2 regions of the Geodermatophilus sp. SYSU D00708 genome follow, and region 1 is predicted to be linked to the other one. Evidence: riboswitches for the same ligand, from Rfam matches in the RefSeq annotation. Region 1 holds a riboswitch; the other holds the start of a gene.
What was found. A riboswitch is a leader RNA that binds a small molecule or an ion and turns the genes downstream of it on or off. The one in region 1 is predicted to bind S-adenosylmethionine.
Positions count from the first base shown of each region.

Region 2: it holds a riboswitch for S-adenosylmethionine, as region 1 does, so the genes downstream of both, thrC (threonine synthase) here and ACI79D_RS09340 (GNAT family N-acetyltransferase) in region 1, are expected to answer to the same signal.

Region 1 covers NZ_JBJGYS010000008.1:89,463-103,798, reverse strand. The annotation lists gene ACI79D_RS09375 (LLM class flavin-dependent oxidoreductase) at 1-106, shown strand, start outside; gene ACI79D_RS09370 (NtaA/DmoA family FMN-dependent monooxygenase) at 118-1,467, shown strand; gene ACI79D_RS09365 (alpha/beta fold hydrolase) at 1,591-2,508, shown strand; gene ACI79D_RS09360 (ABC transporter substrate-binding protein) at 2,536-3,525, opposite strand; gene ACI79D_RS09355 (ABC transporter substrate-binding protein) at 3,545-4,522, opposite strand; gene ACI79D_RS09350 (amino acid ABC transporter ATP-binding protein) at 4,667-5,464, opposite strand; gene ACI79D_RS09345 (amino acid ABC transporter permease) at 5,461-6,438, opposite strand; gene ACI79D_RS09340 (GNAT family N-acetyltransferase) at 6,435-6,968, opposite strand; SAM riboswitch class IV at 7,310-7,421, opposite strand; gene ACI79D_RS09335 (FAD/NAD(P)-binding protein) at 7,630-9,549, shown strand; gene ACI79D_RS09330 (Chromate resistance protein ChrB) at 9,603-10,079, shown strand; gene ACI79D_RS09325 (chromate resistance protein ChrB domain-containing protein) at 10,076-10,507, shown strand; gene chrA (chromate efflux transporter) at 10,529-11,902, shown strand; gene ACI79D_RS09315 (SDR family oxidoreductase) at 12,027-12,881, shown strand; gene ACI79D_RS09310 (dihydrofolate reductase family protein) at 13,024-13,581, shown strand; gene ACI79D_RS09305 (Na+/H+ antiporter) at 13,619-14,336, opposite strand, start outside.
Region 2 covers NZ_JBJGYS010000003.1:147,951-162,286, reverse strand. The annotation lists gene ACI79D_RS04250 (fibronectin type III domain-containing protein) at 1-492, shown strand, start outside; gene groL (chaperonin GroEL) at 797-2,422, opposite strand; gene ACI79D_RS04240 (cold-shock protein) at 2,772-2,972, opposite strand; gene thrC (threonine synthase) at 3,172-4,473, opposite strand; SAM riboswitch class I at 4,486-4,614, opposite strand; gene ACI79D_RS04230 (HAD hydrolase family protein) at 4,674-5,495, shown strand; gene ACI79D_RS04225 (ABC transporter permease) at 5,570-6,439, opposite strand; gene ACI79D_RS04220 (alpha/beta fold hydrolase) at 6,520-9,417, opposite strand; gene ACI79D_RS04215 (LytR C-terminal domain-containing protein) at 9,510-10,904, opposite strand; gene ACI79D_RS04210 (DUF3263 domain-containing protein) at 11,414-11,776, opposite strand; gene rarD (EamA family transporter RarD) at 11,905-12,822, opposite strand; gene ACI79D_RS04200 (CBS domain-containing protein) at 12,887-13,318, opposite strand; gene ACI79D_RS04195 (DUF5313 family protein) at 13,404-13,814, shown strand; gene ACI79D_RS04190 (dodecin) at 13,834-14,043, opposite strand; gene ACI79D_RS04185 (nuclear transport factor 2 family protein) at 14,313-14,336, shown strand, end outside.

The DNA of each region.
Region 1 (14,336 bases):
GCCGGAGCTGCAGCGGCGCGGCCTGTTCCGGACCGCGTACGAGGCGACCACGCTGCGCGGCCTGCTGGGCCTGCCCCGGCCCGCCAACCGCTACGCCCCGGTCTGAGGAGATCCACGATGACCAAGCAGATCCACCTGGCGGCACACTTCCCGGGGGTCAACAACACCACCGTCTGGAGCGACCCGGAGGCCGGCAGCCACATCGAGTTCTCGTCGTTCGTGCGGTTCGCGCTGGCCGCCGAGCGGGGGAGGTTCGACTTCCTGTTCCTCGCCGAGGGCCTGCGGCTGCGGGAGCAGAACGGGTTGATCTACGACCTCGACGTCGTCGGCCGGCCGGACACCTTCACCGTGCTGGCGGCCCTCGCCGCGGTGACCGACCGGCTGGGGCTCACCGGGACGATCAACTCGACGTTCAACGAGCCCTACGAGGTGGCCCGCCAGTTCGCCACCCTCGACCACCTCTCCGGCGGCCGGGCCGCGTGGAACGTGGTCACCTCCTGGGACGCCTTCACCGGCGAGAACTTCCGGCGCGGCGGGTTCCTGCCGCAGGACCAGCGCTACGAGCGGGCCCGCACGTTCCTGCAGACGGTGCTGGAGCTGGCCGACACCTGGCGGGGCGACGAGGTGGTCGCCGACAAGGAGCGCGGGGTCTTCCTGGGCGACCCGCAGGCCGGCCGGTTCGCCCACCGGGACGCGCACTTCGACATCGCCGGGCGCTTCGACGTGCCGCGCAGCCCGCAGGGCCGGCCGGTGGTCTTCCAGGCCGGCGACTCCGAGGAGGGCCGGGAGTTCGCCGCGTCCAGCGCGGACGCGATCTTCAGCCGGCACGCCACCAAGGAGGCGGGGCAGGCCTTCTACGCCGACGTCAAGGGCCGGCTGGCGCGCTACGGCCGCAGCCGCGAGGAGCTGCTCATCCTGCCGGCGGCCACCTTCGCCATCGGGGACACCGACGCCGAGGCCGCGGAGCTCGCGCACGAGGTGCGCCGGCAGCAGGTGTCCGGGCAGACGGCGATCCGGTTCCTCGAGCAGGTGTGGAACCGCGACCTGTCCGCCTACGACCCCGACGGACCGCTGCCCGAGGTGGATCCGGTGGTGGGCGAGTCGCACGTCGCCCAGGGGCGCGCGCAGGTGCGCATGCACCGCGACCCGCTGGCCACCGCGCGGCAGTGGCGGGAGCTCGCCGCCGAGAAGGGCTACTCCATCCGCGAGCTGATGATCGAGGTGCAGAGCCGCCAGTCCTTCATCGGTTCGCCCGCCACGGTGGCCGCGGCGATCGACGACCTGGTGCAGTCCGACGCCGCGGACGGCTACATCCTCGTCCCGCACATCACGCCGGGCGGGCTGGACCCGTTCGTCGACCGGGTGGTGCCGCTGCTGCAGGAGCGCGGCGTCTTCCGCGCGGACTACACCGGGACGACGCTGCGCGACCACCTGGGCCTCCCGCCGGTGCCCCCGCGGGCCCGCTGAGGCCGGTCACTGCCGGCGTTGCCGGTCGAACTCGTGCACTGCCGGTCCGGCAGGACCGGCAGTGCACGAGGAACACCCGCAGAGCACCCGCGCTGACCACCGACCGGACGAGCGGAGCGCGCGATGGCGACCACCGGGACGGACGACGGCCCGGGCTTCCCCGAGGTCGAGCGCGTGGTGGTCGACGGGGTGCCGCTGGCCTACCGGCAGCGCGGGGAGGGCGAGCCGGTCGTCTTCGTGCACGGCGGGATCAGCGACCTGCGGACCTGGTCCGGGCAGCTGGGACCGGTCGCCGCGCGGTACCGGGCGATCGCCTACAGCCGCCGGTTCGCCCGGCCCAACTCCGACGTCCCGCCGGGAGCCGCCGATCCGATGCCGGTCCACGTCGACGACCTGGTCGCCCTCCTCCGCGAGCTCGACGCGGCGCCGGCCCACCTGGTCGGCAACTCCTGGGGCGCGTTCATCTGCCTGCTCACCGCGATCGAGCACCCGGACGCCGTCCGCAGCCTGGTCCTCGAGGAACCGCCGCTGCTGCCTCTGGTGCTCGGCGCCGGCTCCCGCCCGGACCCCAGGGTGCTCGCGCGCAGCCTGCTCCGGCACCCGGGCGCCACGCTCGCGGTCCTCGCCTTCGGCCTGCGCACCTTCGCTCCGATGGCCTGGGCCCGGCGGCGGGGCGATCCCGAGCGCGCGTGGCAGGCCTTCGCGCGGGGCGTGCTGGGCCGGGAGGCGTTCGGCAGGCTGACGGAGGACCGCCGGCAGCAGATGCGGGACAACGCGAGCACGCTGTCGGCCGCCCTGCGGGCCGGCTTCCCGCCGCTGCCCGAGTCGGCCGTCCGCGGGGTCCGCGCGCCCACCCTGCTGCTCACCGGCGCCCGGAGCCCCACCGTCGTGCGGGCACTCAGCCGGTGGCTGGCGACGCTGCTCCCGCGGGTCGAGCAGCTGCAGGTGCCCGGCGCGTCGCACCTCCTGCACGAGGACCGCGCCGAGTTGGTCAGCGACGCGATCCTGGGGTTCCTCGACCGGTGCCGGCCGCCCGGCTGACGCCGCACGGCCGGCACCGGCCCGAGGTCAGGAGCCGACCGCCGGGTTGACCACCGGCTCGTCGACGGCCTCGTCGGACAGGCCCCACCGCTCGAGGGTCTGCGCGTAGGTGCCGTCCTCGAACACGTGCTGCAGCGCCGCCTCGAACGCGGCGACCAGGCCGTTGCCCTTGAGCGAGGTGGCCGCGACGTAGGTGGTGTCGGGCCACCCGGCGTTGACCGTGCCGACGATCTCGACGTCCCCGACGGACTGCTGGTAGACGGCGTTCGGGTTCGGCCCGATGTAGGTGTCGATGCGGCCCGACTGCAGCGCCAGCAGCGCGTCGGCGGCGTTGGCGTAGTACTCCAGCTGCGCGGGCTCCAGGCCGGCGGCCTCGTTCCGGGCGTTCCAGTCCAGCAGGATCCGCTCCTGGTTGGTGCCCGAGCCGACCGCCACGGTCAGGCCGGCGATGTCCTCGGCGCCGGTGATCGACAGCCCGCTGCCGGGCTTCGCGGTGAACGCCATCACGCCCTGGCGGTAGGTGGCGAAGTCGAACAGCTGCAGCCGCTCGTTGTTGACGCCGACGTTGCTGAACACCGCCTCGAGGTCCCCGCTCTGCACGCCCAGCGGCCACTGCTCCCAGGCCACGTTGACCACCTCGAGCTCGAGGCCGAGGGAGTCCGCGACCAGCGAGGCGATGTCGACCTCGCTGCCGACGACGGTCGCGTTGTCGTCGGCGAGGAAGCCCAGCGGCGGCTCGCCGGTGCCGACGACGCCGACGGTGAGCGTGCCGTCCGCGGCGATGTCGGCCGGCACGAGCGCGGCGGCGTCGGGGTCCTCGTCGGTGGCGACCCGGCCGGCCTGCTCGGGGCTGGTGTCCACCTCCAGCGCCGGCGCGGTCTCGCCGGCCTCGGACGCGGCCGCGGCGGTGTCGGCGCGCTGGTCGGCCTCGATCTCCGCTGAGCTGGTGCAGGCGGAGAAGAACACGGCGGACGACACGGCCAGCGCGGCGGCCGTCCGGGTTCGGGTTCGGGTCATGGTGGTCTCCTCGCGGGGTTCAGGCGCTCAGGCCGGGCGGGTTGGTCTCGGACCGCTCGATCGCCTCGGCACCCAGGCCCCAGCGGTCGAGGACCTGCTGGTAGGTGCCGTCCTCGATGGCGGAGTTGAGCGCGGCGGTGAAGGCCTCGGCCAGGCCGTTGCCCTTGGCCGTGGCGACGGCGATGTTGGCGGTGTCGGGCCAGCCGCCGTTCACCGTGCCGGCCACGGCGACGTCGTCCGGGGAGACCGCGGCGCTGTAGGCAGCGATGGCGTTGGGGCCGAAGTAGCTGTCCAGCCGGCCGGACTGCAGCGCGAGGACGGCGTCGTTGTAGGACTCGTAGTAGTCGATGGTCACCGGCTCCAGCCCGGCGTCCCGGTTCTGCTGGTCCCAGGCGAGCAGGATCTGCTCCTGGTTGGTGCCCGAGCCCACGCCGACGGTGACCCCGGCGATGTCGGCGGCCTCGTCGACCTGCAGGTCGCTGTCGGCCCGGACCAGCCAGCCGAGCTGGTCGACCCGGTAGGACGAGAAGTCGAACAGCTGCTTGCGCTCCTCGGTCACCGTGACGTTGGAGATTGTGGCGTCGACCTCGCCGGACCGGGTGGCCAGCGGCCAGTTGGACCAGTCGTTGACGACCAGCTCCAGGTCGAGGTCGAGCGCGTCGGCGACCAGGGTGGCGATGTCGGTCTCGCTGCCGATCACGGTGGAGTTGTCGTCGGCGAAGAAGGCCAGCGGGACCGCGCCCTGGGTCACCGAGACCCGCAGGACGCCGTCGGGGAAGGCGCCCTCGGGCAGCAGGGCGATCGCCTCCTCGCTGGGCGTGGTGTGGATGCGGTCCTGCTCGGGGCCGGTGTCGACCGACAGTGCGGTGCGCTCCCCGCCCTCGTCGGCGCGGGCCTGCTCCTCGATCTCCGCGGAGCTGCTGCAGGCCCCGAGCGCCAGTAGCGACACGGCGGCGAGGACGGGGACGAGGCGGGCTCGTCGGGTACGGGCGGTCACGGGTCTCTCTCTTCCTGGGGGAGGGCGCGCGGGCGCGCGCCACCGACGGACGGCGCGGGATGCGGAGCCCGGGGGATCGGGTGGAACGGCCCCGGTGCAGGGGCCCGCGCCGAGCGTGCGAGGCGCGGGGCGCACCGGGGTCCTTCAGAGGACCTTGGCGAGGAAGGCGCGGGTCCGTTCGTGCTGCGGGTCGTCGAGCACCTGCTCGGGTGGACCGGCCTCGAGGATGCGGCCGTCGTCCATGAAGACCACCTGGTCGGCGGCCTTGCGGGCGAAGCCGATCTCGTGGGTGACGACGACCATGGTGGTGCCGTCGCGGGCGAGGTCCTCGATGACGCCGAGCACCTCGCCGACCAGCTCCGGGTCCAGTGCCGAGGTGGGCTCGTCGAACAGCAGCACGGCCGGCCGCATGGCCAGCGCGCGGGCGATGGCCACCCGCTGCTGCTGCCCGCCGGACAGCTGCCGGGGGTAGGCGCCGGCCCGGTCGGCCAGGCCCACGCGGGCGAGCAGCTCGCGCGCCTCCGTCTCGACCTCAGCGCGCCGGCGACCCTGCGCCGACACCGGCGCCTCCACCACGTTCTCCAGCGCGGTCAGGTGCGGGAACAGGTTGAAGTTCTGGAACACGAAGCCGAACCGGGTGCGCTGGCGCAACAGGTCCTTCTCCTGCAGCTCGTGCAACCGGTCGCCGTCCCGGTGCGCGCGGCGGCGGTAGCCGACCAGCTCGCCGTCGAGCGCGACGAAGCCGCGGTCGACCTTCTCCAGGTGGTTGATGCTGCGCAGCAGCGTCGACTTGCCCGACCCCGACGGCCCGAGGACGACGGTGACGGTGCCCGGCTCGACGACCAGGTCGACCCCGTGCAGCACCTCGACCGCGCCGAAGGACTTGTGCACGCCGTGCACCTCGACGCGACCGGGACGGGTGGTCAGGGGGGCGGCGGTCACCGGGTCACCTCGGAGCTGGGACGGACCCGGGCCAGCCCCGCGGTCAGGTTGGCGCGCAGCCGCTGCAGCGGCGTCGGCGGGAGGGTGCGGACGGCGCCGCGGGCGTAGTAGCGCTCGACGTGGTACTGGACGACGGTGACCACCGTGGTCAGGACGACGTACCAGACCGCCGCCACGATGAGCATCGGCAGCACCCGCTGCGTGCGGCCGTAGATGACGCTCACCGTGTAGAAGAGCTCGCCCAGGGCCAGCACGTAGACGATCGAGGTGCCCTTGAACAGGCCGATCACCTCGTTGACCGCCGTCGGCACGATCGACCGCATCGCCTGCGGCAGCACGATCCGGGTGGTCTGCCGGCGCCGCGGGATGCCGAGGGAGGCGGCCGCCTCCAGCTGGCCCTGGTCGACCGAGAGGATGCCGGCCCGGACGATCTCGGCGGAGTACGCCGCCTGGTGCAGGCCCAGGCCGAGGATCGCGGCGCCGAACTTGTCGATCAGCGAGAGCGTCTCCACGCTGGCGAACGACGGGCCGAACGGGATGCCGAAGTCCAGCGACTGGTACAGGTAGGCGAGGTTGTACCAGAGCAGCAGCTGCAGGATCAGCGGCACCGAGCGGAACACCCAGGTGTAGCCCCAGCTGACCGCCTGCAGCAGCGGGGAGCGGGACAGCCGCATGAGCGCCAGCACGGTGCCGAGGGCGAAGCCGAGGACGGCGGTGATCAGCGTCAGCTGGATCGTCGTCCAGACGCCCCGGACGATCGACTCCTCGGTGAGGTAGGCGGCGACGACGTCCCACTCCCACCGCGGGTTGGTGACCAGCGAGTTGACCACCATCGCGAGCAGGACGGCGACGACGGCGGTGGCCACCCAGCGGCCGGGGTGCCGCGCCGGGACGACCTCGAGCTGGTCGTAGGGCGTCCCGGACGGCGGGGGGGCGGCGGTCTCCGCGGTGGGCCGCGGCACGAGCGTGGTCATGCGGGGTCTCCCAGGGACTTCTCGAAGGCGTACCCGAGCCGGCCGGGGGGCAGGGTGCGGAGGGTGGCCAGGTCGGTGGGGCGGGGGACGGCGGGGTCGAACAGCGGTGTCCAGCCGGCGGCCAGATAGAGCGCCTTGGCCTCGGGCTGGCGCGGGCCGGTGGTCAGGTACATGCGGGTGTAGCCGCGGGCGGCGGCGCGGGCCTCGAGCTCCGCGAGCACCCGGCGGGCCAGGCCGCGGCGCCGGTGCGCCGCGGCGGTCCACATCCGCTTCACCTCGGCGGTGCCAGGGTCGGCGTGCCGGCGGTAGGCGCCGCCGGCGACCGGGGCGCCGTCCTCGACCAGCAGGATCAGCTCGCCGTCCGGGGGGAGGAACTCCGCGGCCGGGTACCGGGTGAGCTCGGCGGCGGCGCCGCCGTAGAGGTCGCCGTAGCGGCTGTCGTACTCGTGCAGGAGCTCGGCGAACAGCGGTGCGGCGAGCGGGTCGTCGGGGTGGACCGCGACGACGGCGAGCCCGGGTGCGGCGGTCACCGGGACGGCTCGGCGGCGGGCAGCCGCCAGGCGGCGGGGGAGGCCCCGGCGTCGGACAGCTCGACGCCGAGCAGGGGGGTGCGGGACATGCGGGTGCTCCCAGGAGGACGAGCGGGTGGGGGTGCGCGGGCGCGCCGCCGGCACCGCGCGGGCGCGATGGGCAGCAGCGGGCGGGGCCGCGGGGGACCGGCCGGAGCCGGCCGGGGGAGGGAATGCGTCAGCGACAGAGCGCGCTGTCGGTGCGGAGCAGGTCGACCGTCAGCCGGCCGACCAGGTCGGCGGAGAGGGTCCGGGTGCTCGCGGTGCTCACGGTCGGCGCTCCTCGTTCGAGGCCCCGGAGGGCTGCGGACTTGCGGGCGCGGCAGGCGTCCGCCAGGTCGTCACCCGGGGCACCCCGTCGCAGCGGAGGGTTGCCAGCCAGCGAGCCGGGGCTGGGAGCTGGCACTCAGGACCTGGCCGGGACGATAGATCCCGAGGAACAATCACGTCAAACCCGATCGGTTTGGTAGACATTGCGGGCAGTGGACGACAGGAGGGGAGGCGACGTGACCAGGCCGGAACTGGCGCAGCGACGGCACGTCGACCTGCTCCGCACCTGCAGCGCGCTGTGTCCGGAGGGCTGACCGACCCCCGTCCCCCCTCGGCACTGGAGCACTCCCGCATGTCCCTGCCCGACCCCGCCTCCCCGCCCACCCTCGTCGTCGTGGGTGCCGGCCCCACCGGCATCGGCGTCCTCGAGCGGCTCGTCGCCTCCGCTCCCGAGCTGTCGGCCGGCGCCCGGCTGCAGGTCCACCTCGTCGACCCCTTCCCCCCGGGCGGCGGCCGCGTCTGGCGCGCCGAGCAGCCCGACCTGCTGTGGGCCAACTCCCTGGTCGCCGACGTCACCGTGCTGCCCGACCCCTCCGTCGTCGCCGACGGGCCGGTGGGGCGGGGGACGACGCTGTGGGAGTGGGTCCGCGACGTCGCCCGCTCGCGGCCCGAGGGGGACCCGGTCGGCCGCGAGGCGCGCCGGCTCGGCCCGGCGTCCTTCCCCTCCCGGCCGCTGGTCAACGCCTACCTCGGCTGGGTCCTGGAGTCCGTGGTGGCCGACGCCGCGCCGTGGCTCGACGTCCACCTGCACGCGACCCGCGCCGTCGACGTGGCCGACGTTCCCGGCGGCGCGCGGGTGCGGCTGGCCGACGGCACCGTGCTCGCCGCCGACGCCGTCCTGCTCGCGCAGGGCCACCTGGACGCGCGGCCGACCCGGGGGGAGCGGGCCACCGCGGCGGTCGCCGCCCGGCACGGACTGACCTACCTGCCCACCGGCTACACCGCCGACCTCAACCTCTCGGTGCTCGCGCCGGGGGAGGACGTGCTGGTCCGCGGCGCCGGCCTGGCCTTCGTCGACCTCGCGGTGCTGCTCACCAGCGGGCGCGGCGGGCGGTTCGAGCGCGACGGCGACGGCCGGCTGGTCTACCTGCCCTCCGGGCGGGAGCCGGTGCTGCACGTCGGCTCACGCCGCGGCGTGCCGTACCGGTCGAAGCTGGCCTACCCCTGGGGCGGGCCGCCGGTGCCGCTGCGCTTCTTCACGCCGGCCGCCGTCGACGCCGCCTTCGGGCCCGCCGCGTCGCTGGACCTGCGCACCGACCTCGCGCCGCTGATCGAGCGGGAGCTCGGCTGGGCGCACTACACCGAACTGTTCCGCGCCCACCCGCAGCGGACGGCGATGCCGTGGGAGGAGTTCGCCGAGGCCTGGGCCGCCGCCGCTCCCCGCGCCGAGCGGGCGCTCGTGGAGCGGGCGGTCCCCGACCCGGCCGACCGGTTCGACCTCGCCGCGCTGGACCGGCCCCTCGCCGGGCAGCACTTCGCCGACCCCGAGGCCCTGCAGGAGACGGTGCGCCGGCACGTGCGGGCGGACCTGCGCCGGTCCGCTGACCCGGCGCACAGCAGCGACGCCGCCGTCTTCACCGCCCTGCTCCAGTGCCACGGCACGATCGCCGGCCTGACCGCCGCGGGGCGGCTGACGCCCCGGTCGGAGGCCGAGGACCTCACCGGGTGGTGGATGAACCTGTTCAGCTACCTGGCCAGCGGCCCGCCCGGCCCGCGCCTGGAGGAGTTGCTCGCCCTGTCGGAGGCGGGGGTGCTGCGGTTCCTCGGTGCCGACGTCGAGGTCGTGCTCGACGAGGACGCCGGCGTCTTCCGGGCCCGCTCGTCCAGCGTCCCCGGCGTGGTGGAGGCGCGGACCCTGGTGGAGGCCCGGTTGCCCGCGCCGGACGTCGCCGCCACCCCCGACGAGGTGGTCGCCGGCCTGCTGCGGCGCGGCGAGGGGCGGGAGCGGGTGCTGGCCGACCCGTCCGCGTCCGCCGGCGTCCGGCGCACCGGCCGGCTGGACGTCGACCCGTCCGGCCGGGTGGTCACCGCGGACGGCACCCCGAGCGAGCGGGTGTCGGCCGTCGGGTTCTGGACCGCCGGCGCGCAGGTCGCCGCCTTCGCCCGGCCGCGGACCAACGCCCCCTTCTTCCGCCAGAACGACGCCCTGGCCCGCGACCTGTGGCGCCGGCTGGCCGCCGGTGCCCTCCTCACCACCGCCGGGGCCGCGTGACGCCCACCGGCTGACCTCTGGACGGGCCGCTGCAACCATGGTTGCATGACCGCATGACGCCCGGGGAGTGGGTGCTGCTGTCCTACCGGCTGCCGCGGGAGCCCTCCGGCCCGCGGACGACGCTGTGGCGGCGGCTGCGCCGGCTCGGCGTGGCCCAGCTCGCCGACGGGCTGGTCGCGCTGCCGGCCGACGCGCGCACCCGGGAGCAGCTGGAGTGGCTGGCCGACGACGTGCTGGCAGCGGGTGGCACGGCCGGGCTGTGGACGGCCCGGCCGGCGTCGGTCGCGCAGGAGCGGGAGCTGGCGACCCGCATGAGCGCGGCCCGCTCGGAGGAGTACCGGGCGCTGTCCGCGGAGTGCCGGGCCGCCGCCGTGGGCGATGCGACCGACCGTGCCCGCGCCCTGCGCCGGCTGCGCACCGAGTTCCGCGCGATCGGCCGGCGGGACTTCTTCCCCCCGCCCGAACGGGAGGAGGCGGCCGTCGCGCTCCGCGAGCTCGCGGCGGCCGGCACCGTGGAGGTCGCGCCGTGAGGTGGGCGACCCGCGCCGGGGTGCACATCGACCGCGCCGCCTGCGCCTGGCTGATCCGGCGCTTCATCGACCCCGCCGCCGAGTTCGTGTTCGTCGCCGACCCCGCCGAGGTGCCGGCCGACGCGACCCCGTTCGACATGCGCGGGGTCGACCTCGGCCACCACGGCGGCGACTGCTCGTTCGAGACCGTCCTGCGCCGCCACGACCTCACCGACCCGGTGCTGTGGCGGATCGCGGAGGCCGTCCACGAGGCCGACCTCGACGACGGGCGGTTCGACGCGCCCGAGGCGCCGGGGCTCGACGTCCTCCTGCGGGGCCTGTCGATGACCGGCACCGACGAGCACACCCTCGCCGTCTCCGGCCCGCTGTTCGACGGGCTCTACGAGTACCACCGCCGCCGCCTGCTGCTCGGCCGCGAGCCGGCCTGACCCGCTCGAGAACGGACGGACATGCACCCCGACGCACAGCCCCGGACCGCCGTCCCGTTCCGGACGGCGGTCCGCGCCTGGTTCCTCATCTCGCTGCAGACCTTCGGCGGCCCGGCCGGGCAGATCGCGGTCATGCAGCGTGCGCTGGTCGACGAGAAGCGCTGGATCGGCCAGCGCCGGTTCCTGCACGCGCTGAACTACTGCACGCTGCTACCCGGCCCGGAGGCGCAGCAGCTGGCCACCTACGTCGGCTGGCTGCTGCACGGCACCCGCGGCGGGCTGGTCGCCGGCGGCCTGTTCGTGCTGCCCGGCGTGGTGGCGCTGCTGGCGCTCTCCGCCGTCTACGTCGCCTTCGGCACGACGACGGTGGTCACCGCGGTGTTCGTCGGGCTCGCCGCCGCCGTGCTGGCGATCGTCGCGCAGGCCGTCGTCCGGGTGGCCAGGCGGGCCCTGGACAGCCGCGCCCTGGTCGTCGTCGCGGTCGCGGCCTTCCTGGCGCTGGCGTTGTTCGGCGTCCCCTTCCCGGTCGTGGTCGCGCTCGCCGGGGTGGCCGGCTGGGCGCTCGGCCGCTGGCGGCCGTCCGCGCTGCCCCACCCGAAGGCGGCCGAGGGCCCCGACGCCGGCCCGCCGCCGGTGGTCCCCGACGACGTGCTGCACCACGAGGCGCCCAGCACCCGTCGCACGCTGCGGGTGCTGCTCGTCGGGCTGCTGGTGTGGGGCGTGCCGGTGGCCGCCGTCGCGCTGCTCACCGGCGCGGGCAGCGCCCTCACCCAGCAGGGCCTGTTCTTCTCCGGCGCGGCGGTGGTGACCTTCGGCGGCGCCTACGCGGTCCTGGCCTACGTCGCGCAGCAGGCGGTGCAGGTCTACGGGTGGCTGGGTCCCCGGGAGATGGTCCGCGGGCTGGCGCTGGCCGAGACCACGCCCGGGCCGCTGATCATGGTGGTGCAGTTCGTCGCCTTCCTGGGGGCCTACCGGGCGCCGGGGGAGCTCGACCCGTGGGTCGCCGCCGTCCTGGCCTCGCTGCTGGTCACCTGGGTGACCTTCGTGCCCAGCTTCCTGTTCGTCCTGCTCGGCGCCCCGTACATGGAACGGCTGCGCGGCAACCGGTCGCTGTCGGCGGCGCTGAGCGGCATCACCGCCGCGGTCGTCGGGGTGATCGCCAACCTGGGCGTCTACTTCGCCGTCCACACGCTGTTCTCGGGGACCGTCGCCGTCGACCGGGGCGTCCTCTCCCTGGAGCTCCCCGACCCCGGCACGCTGCGGCCGGTACCCCTGGTCGTCGCGCTGGTGGCCGCGGTGCTGCTGTTCCGCGTGAAGTGGTCGGTGCTCCGCACGCTGGGCGTCTGTGCGCTGGTGGGTCTGGCGGCCGGGCTCGCGGGGCTGCCGATCACCTAGCCGCGGCTGCCCGTTCCCTCGACCTGGGCGGCTCTCCCGCCGGGCGGGAACAGGGCTGCCGTCCCGCGGGTTCGGGCACGGAGCACGGCGCGCCCGCGCCGCCCCACTGCCTGGAGGTCCCCGCATGTCCATCGTCGTCACCGGTGCCACCGGTTCCCTCGGCCGGCTGGTCGTCGAGGAGTTGCTCGCCCGCGGGGTCGCCCCGGGTGACGTCGTCGCCGGCGGCCGCGCGGTCGAGCGGCTGGCCGACCTGGCCGACCGGGGCGTGCGGACCGCGCGGATCGACTACGACGACCCCGCGACCCTCGACGCCGTCCTCTCCGCCGGCGACACGCTGCTGCTGGTCTCCGGCAGCGTCCCCGGCGTCCGCGTCGAGCAGCACCGGGCCGTGGTGGACGCCGCGGTGCGCGCCGGGGTGGCCCGCATCGCCTACACCAGCATCCTGGGCGCCGACGACACCCCGCTCGTGCTGGCGCCCGACCACCTGGCCACCGAGCAGATGGTCCGGGACAGCGGGCTGCCGTTCACGTTGCTGCGCAACGGCTGGTACACCGAGAACTACGGCCAGGGGCTGGCGCAGGCCAAGCTGACCGGCGTGGTCGCCGGTAGCGCGGGCGACGGCCGGGTGGCCAGCGCCACCCGCGCCGACTACGCCGCCGCGACCGCCGCCGCGCTCAGCACGGAGGGCCACGAGAACGCGGTCTACGAGCTCTCCGGCGACACCGCGTGGAGCTTCGACGACCTGGCCGCCGCCTACGCCGAGCTGCTCGGCCGCGAGGTCACCTACCAGCGGCTCGGCCCGGACGAGCACCGGGCCGCGCTGGTCGCGGCCGGTCTCGACGAGGGGACGGCGGGCTTCGTCGTCGCCCTCGACGGCGGCATCCGGGCCGGCGCGCTGGCCGCGACCCCGGGCGACCTCTCCCGGCTGGCCGGGCGGCCCACCACCCCGCTGCTCGAGGGCCTGCGCCCGTTCGTGTGAGGCCCGGCCGGCCCGCCCCTCAGCGGCGGGCCGGCAGCCGGGAGCCGACGGGCCGCCGGGCCGAGCGATGAGTTGCGGGCCCCGCGCAGGTCACAGCCGCCAGGACCACCCAGGAACTGACGCGCTCGTGCCCGGAGGCGACATGGCCAAGCTCATCTACTCGATGATCACCTCGTTGGACGGCTACGCCGAGGCAGCCGACGGCGACCTCGGCGCCGGCGCCGAGGACGAGGAGGTGCACACCTTCATCGGCGACGCCTTCCGCCCCGTCGGCACGTTCCTCTACGGCCGACGCATGTACGAGACGATGGTCTTCTGGGAGACCGCGCACACCCTGCCCGACGCGCCGCCGCACATCGTGCAGTACGCCCGCGACTGGCAGGCCGCCGAGAAGGTCGTCTACTCCACGACGCTGGAGTCGGTGTCGAGCGAGCGGACCAGGATCGAGCGCACCTTCGACCCGGATGCCGTCCGCCGGCTCAAGGCCGAGGCCGACTCCGACCTCACCGTCGACGGCCCGAACCTCGCCGCCCAGGCGATCGCGGCCGGCCTGGTGGACGAGTACCACCTCTTCGTCACGACCAGCGTGGTCGGCGGCGGCAAGCGGTTCTTCCCCGACGGCGTGCGCCTCGACCTCGACCTGGTCGAGCAGCGTGCCTTCGACTCCGGACTGCTCTACGCGCACTACCGGACCCGCTGAGCCGCACCGGCCGGCGGCCCTGCGGCCGGCAGCCCGCTCAGCGGCGGGCCGGCAGCCGGCCCTCCTCGTGGTCGAGCTCCCGCTCCAGCCGGCGCAGGCCCTCGTCGGGCAACCGGCCGACGTCGCGCCAGTGCAGCAGCTCCTCGCGCTGCGCGGCCAGCACGGCCCGGCGCGCCCGCACCGCCGCCTCGTACTCGGGTGACAGCGGGACCTCACCGCCCTCGGCGCCCTGCAGGACGTCCAGCCGCCGCCGGTAGCGGTCCAGCCGCGCCTCCAGCTGGGTGCGGATGCCCTCGATCGCCTCGTCGTCCACGTGGTCGTGCTGCTCGGCGGCCAGCTCCTCCAGCCGCCGCAGCCCGGCCTCCACCGACGCGGCCCGCGCCTCGTTGCGCAGCCGGGCCTGGTCGGCCTCGTCGGCCCGCAGGCCCAGCGCCCGCACCAGCGGCGCGAAGGTCAGCCCCTGTCCCACCAGCGTCACCAGGACGGCGAGGAAGGCGCAGAACAGCAGCAGGTCCCGGTCCGGGAACGGCGCGCCGGAGTCGGTGGTCAGCGGCAGCGTGAAGATCGCCGCGAGGCTGATCACCCCGCGGGTGCCGGCCCAGCTCAGGACGACGATCTCCCGGCCGGACAGCCGGGTGCGGGTGGTGGCCGGGTCGCCGTCGTCCCCGGCCAGGTCCTCACCGCCGAGGCGGGTGTGCAGCGACTGCGGCAGGTGCTCGGTCAGCCACAGGAACAGCGGCCGGAGCAGCAGCACC
Region 2 (14,336 bases), on a different contig from region 1:
ACGGACGCGACGAACATCAACGCGCTGCAGGCCGAACGCGACGTGGTCGTCACCGGCACCACCGCGGACGTGAGCGGTCTGCCGAAGTCCGAGCCGGGGACGCGGTGGGTCTTCCGGGTCCAGTCGAAGACGGCGGCAGGGGCGCAGTTCTCGGCGCTGTCCAACCCCGGCGTGAACGTCGTCCTCCCCGGGGACAGCATCGGCCTGACCCTCGCCCAGTTCCGGACCGGCGACGAGTTCCGCATCAGCGGCTCGGGCACCGTGCCGGGCGCGACGGTCACCGTCCATCGCCCGAACACCGCGGGCACCGGTCCGGCCGCCACCCCGATCGCCGGGTACCCGTCGGGGACGGTGGGCGCGCTGGAGGCACCGGAGAACACCGGGCCGTGGCAGATCGTCCTCGACCCCGCCCCGGCGACCGCGCCGACCACCATCTGGATCAAGTCCAGCCTGGGTGGCGTCGCCGGTCCGTTCACCGTCGAGGTCCGGTGACCCCGGCCCGGCCGGGTCCGCACCCCCGCCAGGGGTGAGCCCGGCCGGGAGGCGCCACGACCGAACACCCACCCGAGGGCCCGTCACCATCCCGGTGGCGGGCCCTCGGCCTGTCCGTGTCCGGGGTGTGCCGACATGTCCGACGCACCAGGCAGTGGACGCGGTGGCCCGGGAACGCCGACAGGGGCGGCCCCGCGGAGTGCGGGACCGCCCCTGCCGGGCAGTGCTGGTGTTGCAGGCGGCCCCTCTGCAGGGTCCCGCGCCGAGCGTGCGAGGCGTGGGGGCAGAGGGGTCCTTCAGGGACTCAGAAGTCCATGCCACCCATGTCGCCGGCGCCCGGGGCGGCCGCGGCGGCCTTCTCCGGCTTGTCGGCGATGACGGCCTCGGTGGTGAGGAAGAGCGCCGCGATGGAGGCGGCGTTCTGCAGCGCCGAGCGGGTCACCTTGGCGGGGTCGATGATCCCGTTGGCGACGAGGTCCACGTACTCGCCGGTGGCGGCGTTGAGGCCGAAACCGGTGTCCGAGTTGCGCACCTTCTCCGCGACGACGCCGCCCTCGAGGCCGGCGTTGACGGCGATCTGCTTCAGCGGCGCCTCGAGCGCGACGCGCACGATGTTGGCACCGGTGGCCTCGTCACCGTCGAGCTCGAGCTTGTCGAACGCGACGGCGGTGGCCTGCGCCAGGGCGACGCCACCACCGGCGACGATGCCCTCCTCGACGGCGGCCTTGGCGTTGCGCACCGCGTCCTCGATGCGGTGCTTGCGCTCCTTGAGCTCGACCTCGGTCGCGGCGCCGGCCTTGATGACGGCGACGCCACCGGCCAGCTTGGCCAGGCGCTCCTGCAGCTTCTCGCGGTCGTAGTCGGAGTCCGACTTCTCGATCTCGGCGCGGATCTGGTTGACCCGGCCGGCGATCTGGTCGCTGTCACCGGCACCCTCGACGATCGTCGTCTCGTCCTTGGTGACGACGACCTTGCGGGCGCGGCCGAGCAGCTCGGTGCCGGCGGACTCGAGCTTGAGGCCGACCTCCTCGCTGATGACCTGACCGCCGGTGAGGATGGCGATGTCGGTCAGCATGGCCTTGCGGCGGTCGCCGAAGCCCGGGGCCTTGACGGCGAGGGACTTGAAGGTGCCGCGGATCTTGTTGACCACCAGGGTCGCCAGGGCCTCGCCCTCGACGTCCTCGGCGATGATCGCCAGCGGCTTGCCCGACTGCATGACCTTCTCCAGCAGCGGGAGCAGGTCCTTCACCGAGCTGATCTTGCTGTTGACGACGAGCACGTACGGGTCGTCGAGGACGGCCTCCATGCGCTCGGCGTCGGTGACGAAGTAGGGCGAGATGTAGCCCTTGTCGAAGCGCATGCCCTCGGTGAGCTCCAGCTCGAGGCCGAAGGTGTTGCTCTCCTCGACGGTGATGACGCCTTCCTTGCCGACCTTGTCCATCGCCTCGGCGATGAGCTCGCCGATGGCCGGGTCAGCGGCGGAGATCGACGCGGTGGCGGCGATCTGCTCCTTGGTCTCGACGTCCTTGGCGGTCGAGAGGAGGTACTCGGTGACCGACTCGACGGCCTTCTCGATGCCCTTCTTCAGGGCCATCGGGTTGGCGCCGGCGGCGACGTTGCGCAGACCCTCGCGGACGAGCGCCTGGGCGAGCACGGTGGCGGTGGTGGTCCCGTCACCGGCGACGTCGTCGGTCTTCTTCGCGACCTCCTTGACGAGCTCGGCGCCGATCTTCTCCCACGGGTCCTCGAGCTCGATCTCCTTGGCGATGCTCACACCATCGTTGGTGATGGTGGGGGCGCCCCACTTCTTCTCGAGGACGACGTTGCGGCCCTTCGGACCGAGGGTCACCTTGACGGCGTCGGCGAGGGTGTTCATGCCCCGCTCGAGGCCGCGGCGCGCCTCTTCCTCGAAGGCGATCATCTTGGCCATGTGGTGATGTCCTCCATGCATGGATCGCTGCACGGCCGGGTTCGGCGCCCGCGACGGACGACACCAGCGGTTCGCGGGCACTCCGTCGGCCCGCCCACCAGTGCCTCACCGTTCCGACCTGATTGGCACTCGGCACTGTCGAGTGCCAATCGAGAGTCTGGCACTCGACCCTGCCGAGTGCAAGAACGGGGTGTGACCGGCGACTGTTCCCGCCGGGGACCGTGTGCGCTGATCAGCGGCACCCGGGCCCGGACTGCCGACCAGCGCCCGACGTCGCCACAGCGGCCTGCACACACGACCGAGGCCCGGCCCCCTGACGGGGACCGGGCCTCGATGAGGACCTGCTGGCTCAGGCGACGCGAACGGAGTCCGCCTGCGGACCCTTCTCGCCCTGGACGACCTCGAAGGTGACCCGCTGGCCCTCGTCGAGGCTCTTGTAGCCGTCCATCTGGATGGCCGAGTAGTGGACGAAGACGTCCTGGCCGCCGTCGACGGCGATGAAGCCGAAGCCCTTCTCGGCGTTGAACCACTTCACGGTGCCCTGTGCCACGTGTGCTCCCACGTTCGTGCGTTGCGGACGACCCCCGCCTACAGGGGGCCGGGTCTCGTTCTTCCGCCCGTCGAACACGAACGTGGAACTGGAACCGCGGGAGAAGCTACAGCACGAAAGCCGTGGTGAGAGCAACCTCACGCACGCGTCTCCCCAGAACGGGGGACGCGTGCGCGGGAACGCCCCGAACCCTACCCGGTCACCCGATCAGGCCCGCCGCCCGCACCGACTTGAGCGAGGGCTCGACGCGGTGGGTCGGACCGACGACCGGCTCCAGCGGGTCGAGGGTCTTCAACCCCTCGCCGGTGTTGAGGACGACGGTCTCCTTGGCCGGGTCGAGCCGGCCGTCCTCGACCAGCTGGCGCAGCACCGCGATCGTCACGCCACCGGCGGTCTCGGCGAAGACACCCGTGGTGCGGGCGAGGTCGCGGATGCCGCGCACGATCTGCTCGTCGTCCACCCGGCCCACCGAGCCGCCGGTGCGCCGGATGGCGTCGAGGGCGTAGGGGCCGTCGGCGGGGTTGCCGATGTTGAGCGACTTGGCGATGCCCGTGGGCTTCACCGGCTTGACGACGTCCCAGCCCTGCTCGAACGCGGTGGCGATCGGGTCGCAGCCGGCCGACTGGGCGCCGAAGATCGTCCACTCGGTGGCCTCGACGATCCCCGCGGCGGTGAGCTCGCGGAAGGCCTTGTCCACCTTGGTCAGCAGCGAGCCCGACGCCATCGGGATGACCACCTGGGCCGGGATCCGCCAGCCGAGCTGCTCGGCGATCTCGTAGCCCATCGTCTTGGAGCCCTCGGCGTAGTAGGGCCGCACGTTCTGGTTGACGAACGCGGTGTCCTCGAACTCGTCGGTCTCGGCGAGCTCGCTGGTCAGCCGGTTGACGTCGTCGTAGGAGCCCTCGACGGCGACCAGCGTCTGCCCGTACACCGCCGACTGCACGACCTTGCCCGGCTCCAGGTCGGCCGGGATGAAGACGAACGAGGGCAGACCGACGCGGGCGGCGTGCGCGGCGACGGAGTTGGCCAGGTTGCCGGTCGAGGCGGCGGCGATCTTCTTGTAGCCGAGCCCCTTGGCGGCGGTGGCGGCGAGGCTGACCACCCGGTCCTTGAACGAGTGCGTCGGGTTGGCCGAGTCGTCCTTGACCCACAGCCCGCCGGTGAGCCCCAGCTCGGCGGCCAGCCGGTCGGCGCGGACCAGCGGGGTCAGACCCGGGTCCAGGGAGACGCGGTCGGCCGGGTCCTGGCCCACCGGCAGCAGCGCGACGTAGCGCCAGATGTTCTGCGGGCCGGCCTCGATCTGCTCCCGGGTGACGGCCTTGAGCAGGTCGTAGTCGTAGTCGACCTCGAGCGGGCCGAAGCACTCCGCGCAGGCGTGCTCGGCGATCAGGCCGAACGTGGCGCCGCAGTTGCGGCAGACCAGGCCCTTCGCCGGGCACGGGGGGATCGGGCCGCCCGCGCTGGCGTCGGCCTGCTGGGAACCGGGAGCGGTCAGGGTCATGCGACGACTACCTCCTCATCTTCCCCGCGGCGGGCCGTCGAGCCGCGCGGGACGGAATTGGCACCTCTCGCTGCGCGGACGCACAGGCGGCGGTTGCCGGGGCTTCGTCGGGCCGTGTCCCTCTGCCCCTCTGGATGAGTGGAACGCCTGAGACTGTACCCACGTGTCCTGGGCCGCACCGGCCCGGCCAGGATGGCGGCGTGGCAGCGCGCATCGTCTACACCGACCTCGACGGCACGATGGTCGGCCCGCGGGGGTCGTTCTGGCACACCGAGCGCCGCGACCTGACCGCCGACCCGGCGACCGCGCTGCTGGACCTGCACCGGTCCGGCGCCGCGCTGGTCCTGGTCAGCGGCCGCACGTTCGAGCAGGTCGTCGAGGCGGCCCGCATCTTCGCGGCGGACGGCGCGATCGCCGAGCTGGGCTCGGTGGTCAGCTGGGACGGCGGCCGCGGGGTGCACCGGCTGGACGGGGAGCTGCCGGCCGAGTACGCCGGCCGGACCCCGATGGAGGTGATGGCCGAGCTGGGCGTCGTCGAGGACCTGCTCGCGCGCCACCCCGGGCGGCTGGAGTGGCACGCGCCCTGGCACGCCACGCACCAGGCCGACGCGCTGCTGCGGGGCCGGGTCGACGCGCTGGCCGTCGACGCGTACCTGGCCGACGCCGGGCTGGGGTGGCTCACGCTCAAGGACAACGGCGCCATCCACACGACGTCACGCATGACGCTGGACCCCGAGGCGCTGCCGCCGCAGGTCTACCACCTGATGCCCCGCGGGATCTCCAAGGGCGCGGCGGTCGCCTGGGACCTCGAGCGCCGCGGCCTCACGCCCGACGACGCGGTGGCGATCGGCGACAGCGCCAGCGACCTGGAGATGGCGCCCGCGGTCGGCCGGCTGTGGATCACCGCGAACGGGGCCACCGTCGACGGCATGGCCGACCTGCTGGCCGCCGTCCCGAACGCGTCGGTCACCGACGCCGCGATGGGCGAGGGCTGGGCCCAGGCCGTCCGCGCCTCGCTCTAGCGGTCGAAGGCCCCGTCCTCCCCACCCCTCGCGAGCTCGGGGCGGTGCCCTGGACGGGGCCACCGGCTGGGCACTTACGAGGTCACATCACGTCTCGAGAAGTGGCGGAAGGCCAGCGCGGTGAAGACCGCCGCGTAGACCAGCGACTGGACGACGCCGCGGAACAGGTCCCCGGAGTCGATCGGGGTCTGCAGCAGGTCGGTCCAGGCGAACTCCTCGGCGGTCGGGAACCAGTCCCGGATCGACCCGAGCTGCTCGACCTGGTCGAGGATCGCGAAGACGAACATGGTGAACACCGCACCGCCGACGGCCGCCAGCGGCGCGTCGGTGACGGTGGAGAACCAGAACGCCAGGGTGCCGACGACGAGCAGGTGGACGGCCAGGTAAGCGACCATCCCGGCCAGCCGGAGCAGCCCCTCCCCCTGCGGCAGGCTGACCCCGATCGGCGTCTGGATCGGCTCGAACCCGAAGGCGATGCCGCCGGCGACGATCCCGGTGAGGACCAGCACGACCATCGCGCCGAGCGACAGCACCAGGGCGGCGTACCACTTCTGCCGGAGCAGCCGCATCCGCGGCACGGGGGTGGCCAGCGTGTAGCGCAGCGAGCCCCACTGCGCCTCGGCCGCGACGGTGTCGCCGAAGAACAGCGCGTAGACCACGACGAGGAAGAAGCTCGTCGTCGCGAACAGCACGAACAGCGTGAAGTTCAGCCCGCTGGAGGTCGCGACGTCGACCAGGTTGAGCCGGCCGTTCTCCGCGGCCTCCTCGCTCGCTCCCAGCTGCAGCGCGGCGATCAGGATCAGCGGCAGCGCCACCATGAGCGCGAAGACGCCGATGGTCCGCCGCCGCTTGAACTGCCGGCTCAGCTCGACCGACAGCCTCAGCGTCCGCTCGGGCCGGTAGCCGGCGACCGCCCCGGTCGGCTGGACGTGCGCTGTGTCCATCGCTCGACTCCGGTCTCGATCCGCTCCTCGGTCGCCGGCGCTCCCTGCGGTGCTCCCCCGGCCGTCGTGCTCGACGGTGCTCACGACTCCCCCACCAGTGCCAGGAACGCGTCCTCCAGCCGGCGGCGCGGGGTGAACGCGTCCACCTCGACGCCCGCCTCGACCAGCGCCTGGAGCGCCCGCGCGCGGGTCGTGCCGTCGAGCTCCGCGACCAGACCCTCGTCGGTGCGCTCCACCGACACCCCGGGCAGCGCCGCGAGGACGGCGGCCGCCCGGTCGGTGGCGGCGTCGTCAGCGAGGCCGACCTGCACGGCGCCGCCGGTGCCCACGATCTCCTCCACCGTGCCCTGGGCGATCTTCTGCCCCTTGGCCATGACGACGACGTGGCTGCAGGTCTGCTCGATCTCGCTGAGCAGGTGGCTGGAGACGATCACCGTGCGGCCGGTGGCGGCGTAGGAGCGCAGCACCTCGCGCATGGCGTGGATCTGCGGCGGGTCCAGCCCGTTGGTCGGCTCGTCGAGGACCAGCAGGTCGGGCAGGCCCAGCATCGCCTGGGCGATCGCGACCCGCTGCCGCATGCCCTGGCTGTACCGGCGGACCGGGCGGTCGATCGCCGCGCCGAGGCCGGCGACCTCGATCGCCTCGTCCATGTGCGCGTGCTCGGCCGGTCGACCCGTGGCCGCCCAGTACAGCCGCAGGTTGTCGCGGCCGGACAGGTGCGGCTGCAGCCCGGTGCCCTCGACGAAGGAGCCCAGCCGGGACAGCACCGGGGCGCCGGGGCGGATCTCGTGGCCGAACACCGTGATCCGCCCGTCGGTCGGCCGGATCAGGCCCATGAGCATCCGCAGGGACGTCGTCTTGCCGGCGCCGTTGGGGCCGAGCAGGCCGAGCACCTGGCCGCGGCGCACCTCGAAGGAGAGGTCCCGGACGGCGACGAAGCCGTCCTTGTAGGCCTTGGTGACTCCGGTGAACCGCAGCGGGACGTCCTCGCCGTCGGGCTCCACGGCCGACACCCGGCGGCGCCGGCGGCGGCCCCACAGGGCGGCGGCGCCCCAGCCGGCCAGACCCAGCGCCGCCAGCACGCCGAGCAGCACCCACCAGCGGGAGGTGGTGCCGGCGACCTCGGTGCGGCCGACGACCTCGGGGACGTCCAGCGCGGCGCCGTCCCCGCCGGCGAGGGCGACCGAGTACACCGCCGACTCCGCCGGCAGCGCGAACGCCTGGTCGGTCGAGGAGACGACGACGCGCAGGGTGTGGCCGGCCTCGAAGCGGTGCACGATGCCCGGCAGGGTCACCGAGACCTCGGTCGGTGCGGTGGGGTCGGCCGAGAGCCCGGTCAGGGCCAGGGGCGCCACCTGACCGGCGGGCAGGGTCATCGAACCGTTCGGCGCGACGTCGTAGAGCTTGGCGAACAGCGTCGCCGACCCGCTGGGCGAGGCGATGTCGAGGTCGACGGTGGACGCGCCCACCACCTCGACGGCGCTCTCGAGCGGCGCGCTGTCGAAGGCCGCGAACTGGCCGGGGATCTCCAGGGTGCCGCCGGACAGCGCCGCCGACAGCGCCCCGACCCCGGGGACGACGGTGATCGCCGCGGGCGTGCCGCCGGCCGGGGTGACGACCGGCTGCACCGACCCGCTGACCGGGATCGACCCCCGGGTCGCCGGGTCCCCCCCGGCCAGGCCGGGGTAGGCCGGGGCGACGACGGTCTGGTTGCCGCCCTGCACGCTGCCGACGCCGGCCCCCACGCCGCTGGGCACCGGGAACTCGAAGCCGGTGCCCGGGTCCTCGCCGCGGGCGGGGTCGCCGGGGTCGCGCAGGTACCAGTCGAACCAGCCGGCGACCTGCTCGCGCAGCCGCTCGGTGGTCCGCTCCGAGGCCTGGCTGTCGTGGCCGCCGGTGAACCAGACGACCTTCACCGGGGTGCCGTGGGCGGCGATGCCGCGGGCGTTGGCGTCGGCCTGGCCGAGGCCGAACAGGGAGTCCTGGGTGCCCTGGACGAGCAGGGTGGGGGCCTCGATGCGGTCCAGCACCGTGGCGGGGCTGCTGCGGTCGAGCACCGCGGCGATCTGCGGCGTCAGCGTGCCGGTGGCGGCGGCGGTCTGGTAGGCGGCGCAGATGTCGGCCCGGAAGCGGCCGCAGGTGAGGGCCTGCTGCACCTGGGCGGGGTCGACCGCGGCCGGGTCGATCGTCGGCCGTCCGCCGTCGGTGCCGCCCGCCGGGGTGGCGCCGTCCCCGCCGTCGCCGTCCTCCCCCGCACCGCCGAGCGCGTCGAGGAGCCCGCCGGTCGGCGCCGAGCCGACGCCGAAGAACAGCCCCGACCACAGCCGCTTGTAGACGCCACCGGGGCCCTGCGGGGTGGCCGCGACGGTGCCCGCGTCGTCCTGCCCGACCTGCGAGGGGAACAGCGCGGCCGACAGCGAGTTCCAGGTGATCTGCGGGGCGATCGCGTCGACGCGGTCGTCGTACCCGGCGGCCAGCAGCGACAGCGCCCCGCCGTAGGAGCCGCCGGCCACGCCGACCCGCGGGTCGCCCGCGCCGTCGAGCAGCACGTCGTCGCGCTCGGCGAGCCGGTCCAGCAGGGTGGAGAGGTCGGCGACCTCGAAGCGGGGGTCGTTCAGCCCGATCTCGCCCGTGCTGCTCCCGAACCCGCGCGCGGAGTACGTGAGGACGACGTAGCCGCGCTCGGCGAGGTCGCGGGCGTCGTCGACGACGGAGTCCTTGCTGCCGCCGAAGCCGTGGGCGAGGACGACGGCGGGCGCCGGGTCCTCGGCCGTCGCCGCGCCGGGCACGAACAGCGTGGTGTCCAGCTCGACGGCGTCGGCCCCGGACCCCGAGGGGACCATCGCCTCCTCGGTGGCGACGTCCTCGGCCGCGGCGGCCGGTGCAGCCGGGGCGGCGACCACGAGGACGCCCGACACGAGCGGGGTGAGCAGGGCGGCGAGCGTCGCGCTGGCGCCGGGGCGCGGGCGGGGACGCACGGGCCCGCGAACGGGACGCACGGAGCGGCCAACGGACGACCGTCCTCCGGTGTTCCGGGACGGCCGCGGGCCGGTGGGCACCCGCTGCCCGGTCAGGGCCGCCACTCGCCGGTCGTGACCACCACGAGCCCCGGGTCGTCGACGTCCGGGACGTCGAAGAAGCGCGTCGCCGGGCCGGTGATGTCCGGGAACTGCTCGATCAGCTGCAGCGCGGCCTGCCGCTGCTCCTCGTCGCCCTCGGTGACGTAGACGGTGGTGACGGCGACGTCCCCGCCCTGGTACTGGCCGACGCCCTGCGACTCCCACCCCTGCTCCCCCAGGGCATCGGCGACCTCCTTGGCCAGGCCGGTGACGCCGGTGGCGTTGAGCACGGTGACCGGGACCCGCACCGGCGCGCTGGGCGCCTCCTCCGCCGGCGGCAGCGGGTCGACCTCCAGCGGCGGCAGCACCGAGCTGGGCGCGGCGACGGGTGCGGACGACGGGGCGGCCGTGGTGGCCTGCGAGTCCGCAGCCTCCTGCGGATCGGACCCGGCGAAGGAGTAGACACCGAGCACCACCAGTGCGACCACGGCGACGGCGAGCAGCGCGGTCGCGGCCCGGCGCACGGGGGACGGACGCCGGGGCGCGTCGTCGTCCTCCAGGTACGGGACGGGCGAGACGCCGTTGCGGCGGGCCTCCTTGCGCCGCTCGGCCTCGGCGGCCTGGCGCTCGGCGCGGAACGCCGCGCGGCCGCCGACCACCCCCGTGGCGGTGCCGGTCTCCGGGCCGCGCACGGGCTCGGCGGCGTCGACCTCGTCGCGGTCGGGGTCGTCACCCGGGCGGTCGTCGAGGTCGCCGGTCCGGCCGCGGGCGGGGGTGCGGTCGGGGATCGCCTCGGTGGCCGGTGCCGGCGCTCGGCGGGAGCTGCCGGAGTCGCGGGACGGGGTGCGGTCCGGGATGGCCTCGGTCGCCGGCGGCGGGGCGTCCTTGGTGCGCGAGGGGCTGGTCCAGTCCCGGTAGCCGGGGGCGGCGTCGCCGCGGGCACGCTCGGCGCCCCGGGAGGGCTCGGCGTCGGCAGGGTGCCCGGTCGGCGCGGACGCCGGAGCGGCGGACCGGCGGTCGCGGCCGGCGCTCCGGCCGCGGGCCGGGTCCCGGTCAGCGTCCCGGCCGCGGCCGGGGTCCCGGTCGCGGGCCGGGTCCCGATCACGGCCGGCGTCCCGCTCCGGCCAGCCGGAGGGCGCGGCGGGCTGGTCGGTCCCGTGCTCGGGGGTGGGAACGGCCTGGAAGGGGGCGACCGTCGTCCGGGGGGTGGCCGGCGCCGCGGGTGCCGAGGCGGCGGGGGCCGAGGCGGCCGGCGGGACCGGCAGCCGCAGCCGGGTCTTCGGAGCCGGCTCCGCCGCGCGGGGCCGGGCGGGCGGGGTGGGCCGCGCAGGGGGCGCGGAGGCAGCCGGGGGGGCGGAGGCAGCGGGCGGCGTGGGCCGGGCGGGCGACGCCGGGGGCGCGGGCACGGACCGGGCCGGGCCGCCGGCCGGAGCCCCCGCGGGCGGTGCGGGCCGCGAGCCCCCTGCGGGCGGAGCCGACCGCGACGCGCCGGCCGGCGGAGTCGACCGCGACGAGCCTGCCGGCGTGGTCCGTGGGGCGGCCGGGTTACGCGGCGCCGCCGGAGCAGCCGGGGTCCGCGGCGCGGCGGGGGTCCCCGGCGCCGCTGGAGCGGCCGTGGTCCGCGGCGGGGCCGGGGCGGCCGGGCGGGTGGCACCGGGCGCACCGGCGCGCGGGCCGGCCGGCGGCAGCGGGCGGGGCGGCGCCGGACGGCGGCGCCCCGGGTCGTCCCCCGCGTCGAGCAACCCCTCCCGACGACGGTCGGCGCGGCTGCGGCCGGGCGTCGTCGGGTGATCGCTCAGGTCCTGATCGACCGGGGAACCCGGCACGTCGGTCCGGCGACGACCGTGCGGGACCGGGGTCCCCCGGTCCGATACGTCACTGCCTGACGCGGCGTGCCTGCCCACAGTGACCAAATCTAGACGGATTCGCCTCCGTTGCCCAGGACGTGAGACGAGCGCCGCGAGCCCCGCGCGGCCCGCAGCCGGCGCAGCCTCCGGACCAGCAGCGGATCCGCCTCCAGGGCGGCCGGACGGTCGAGGAGGGCGTTGAGCACCTGGTAGTAGCGGGTCGGCGCGAGGCCGAAGCGCTCGCGGATCGCCGTCTCCTTGGCCCCGGGGCGCCGCCACCACTGCCGCTCGAAGGTGAGCATCTCGTGCTCGCGGTGGGTGAGGGTGCCGAGCGGGGAGCCGGCGTCGGACGGGGCGGTCGTGTCGGGCGCGGGTGGCGGGAGTACCTCGCCCCCCGGCGGGGAGACCGCGGGAGCAGGTTCGGCAGACATCGACGGTCCTTCTCTACGTGGTGATGCCCCGACGGTAGTCCCGCCCACCGACATCTCCAGGGCTGCCGGCGGCCTCGTGCAGAGTCCCGCCGCGAACCTGCGAGTGGCGGGGGCCAGGGGGGCCTCCCTCAGACCGGCGCGGGCGCCTCGGCCGCCGTCCGCCGGCGTGCACCGGCGCGGGCCTGGCGCAGGCTGTCGACGGTGAAGACCGCCAGCGCGATCCACACGATGACGAAGCCGGCCAGCCGCGCGGGGGGCATCGGTTCGCGGTAGACGAAGACCCCGATGGCCAGCTGCATGAGCGGGGTGACGTACTGCAGCAGCCCGACCGTCGACAGCGGCACGCGGCGGGTCGCGGCGGCGAACAGCAGCAGCGGGATGGCCGTGGCGATGCCCGAGCTGACCAGCAGCAGCGAGTGGCCCACGCCCGCCGAACCGAAGGTCCCGTCCCCGCGCACCTGCAGCACGACCAGCAGCACCAGCGCCGGGACGGCGACCAGCGCCGTCTCCACGAAGAGGCCGGGCGCCGCCTCGACCCGCACCACCTTCTTCATCAGCCCGTACAGCCCGAAGGTGGCCGCCAGGGTGAGCGCGATCCACGGCGGACGGCCGTAGTCGACGGTCAGCACCGCCACCGCCCCCGCGGCGATGCCGACGGCGACCCACTGCAGCACCCGGAGGCGCTCGGCGAACACCACCACGCCGAGCAGCACGCTGACCAGCGGGTTGATGAAGTAACCCAGCGAGGTCTCGACGACGTGGCCGGAGTTGACGGCGAGGACGAAGACCAGCCAGTTGACGGCGATGAGCACCGCCGCGCCCAGGAGGACCAGCAGCGCGCGGCGATCGGCGAAGACCGCCCGCACCTGCCCCCAGCGGCGCACCGCGGTCAGCAGGACGGCCACGAAGAGCAGCGACCAGACCACCCGGTGCGCCACGATCTCGACCCCGCCCGCCGGCTCCAGCAGGGGGAAGTAGAGGGGGAACAGCCCCCAGAGACCGTAGGCAGCCAGCCCGGAGGCGACCCCCGCACGCCGCTCGTCCACCCGAGCACCGTACGCCGGGGGAGGCGCCCGTCCGGTCGCCGGATCCTGAGCCGTGCTCAGGACCTCAGACCGTCTGGATGTAGTCGACGAGCTTGGCGCGCTCCTCCTCCAGCTCGTCGAGGCGCGCCTTGACGACGTCACCGATCGAGACGATGCCGACGAGCGCGCCGCCCTCGACGACCGGCACGTGGCGCACCCGGTGGTCGGTCATCGTGCGCGCGAGTTCCTCGACCCCGGCCGAGGGCGGGCAGGTGTGCACGCGGGCGGTCATGACGCTGGACACCGGGTCGCCGAGCAGCCCGGCACCGCGCTCGTGCAGCGCGCGGACGACGTCCCGCTCGGACACGATGCCGTCGACGCTGCGGCCGTCGGCGGACACGACGAGGGCCCCGACCCCGTGCTCGGCGAGCAGCGCCAGGGCGTCCCGCACGCTGACCGAGGCCTCCACGGTGGCGACGTCCGAGCCCTTGCGGCGGAGCAGCTGCTTGATGTGCACGAGACCTCCCTGGGGACGACCGGCTCGGGAAGTGTGCGCCTGAGCACACCCCTCCGGCAACGTCCGGGAGGCCTACCGTCGAGGCGTGCAGAAGCCCTCCACCGCACGCCGGCCGACGCCGCTGCAGTGGCTGCGCTACGCCTACGGCGGCGGCCTGCCCGAGGAGCTCTCGCCGTGGGTGCTGGCCGACACCACCCGGCGCGGCTGGGTCCGCCGGCACCTCACCCGTGCCGTCGTCCAGATGCTGCCCCTGGTGGTGCTCTGCGTCGCCGTGGTCCCGGTGCCGCTGAGCTACCGCCTCTCGGCCGCCGCCGGGGGTCTGCTCCTCGGCCTGTTCTTCTCGGTGGCGTTCATGACCGAGACGACCGAGCACCGGGTGGCCAAGGCCGGCTACCGCGCCGGGACGGCGGCCCGGCTGCGCGAGCAGCGCGCGGAGCGGGAGCGGCTGGAGCGCCGCTCCCCCTACCGCCGCGACGGGGCCGGCAGCTTCGACTGAGCGAGGACCCCTGGGGGCGTCAGTCCTCGACGCGGAAGCCGATCGCCAGCCGGACCTGGAAGTAGGCCACGTCGCCGTCGAGGACCTGACCGCGGATCTCCTTGGTCTCGAACCACTCGATGTGCCGGACGGTCTCGGCGGCCTTGCGGACCGCCGTGCGGATCGCGTCGTCGACGCTCGTGCCGCTGCTGCCGACGATCTCGCTGAGCCGGTACACGTGGTCGCTCAAGACTGCCTCCTGGCCTCTGCCACGCCGTTGGCGCGGGCCGGCCGCCGACCGGCCGGGGGACCGAACGCTAGCGAGGTGGCGTGGTCTGCACCACGCGAGCGGCGGGCACCGGACGCGCGCTCTCCGGTCGCAGGACGCGCAGTGACTCGACGCGGCGCGGAACGGACGGTCACCGGGTGACCCACCGCGCTGGTCGGCCTGGCCTGCGCGAGACAGGATGCCCGGCAGACGCAGCCGGAGACCGGCTGACCGCGGAACAGGAGGAGCCCATGCCCGACGAGGTGCAGGACCGA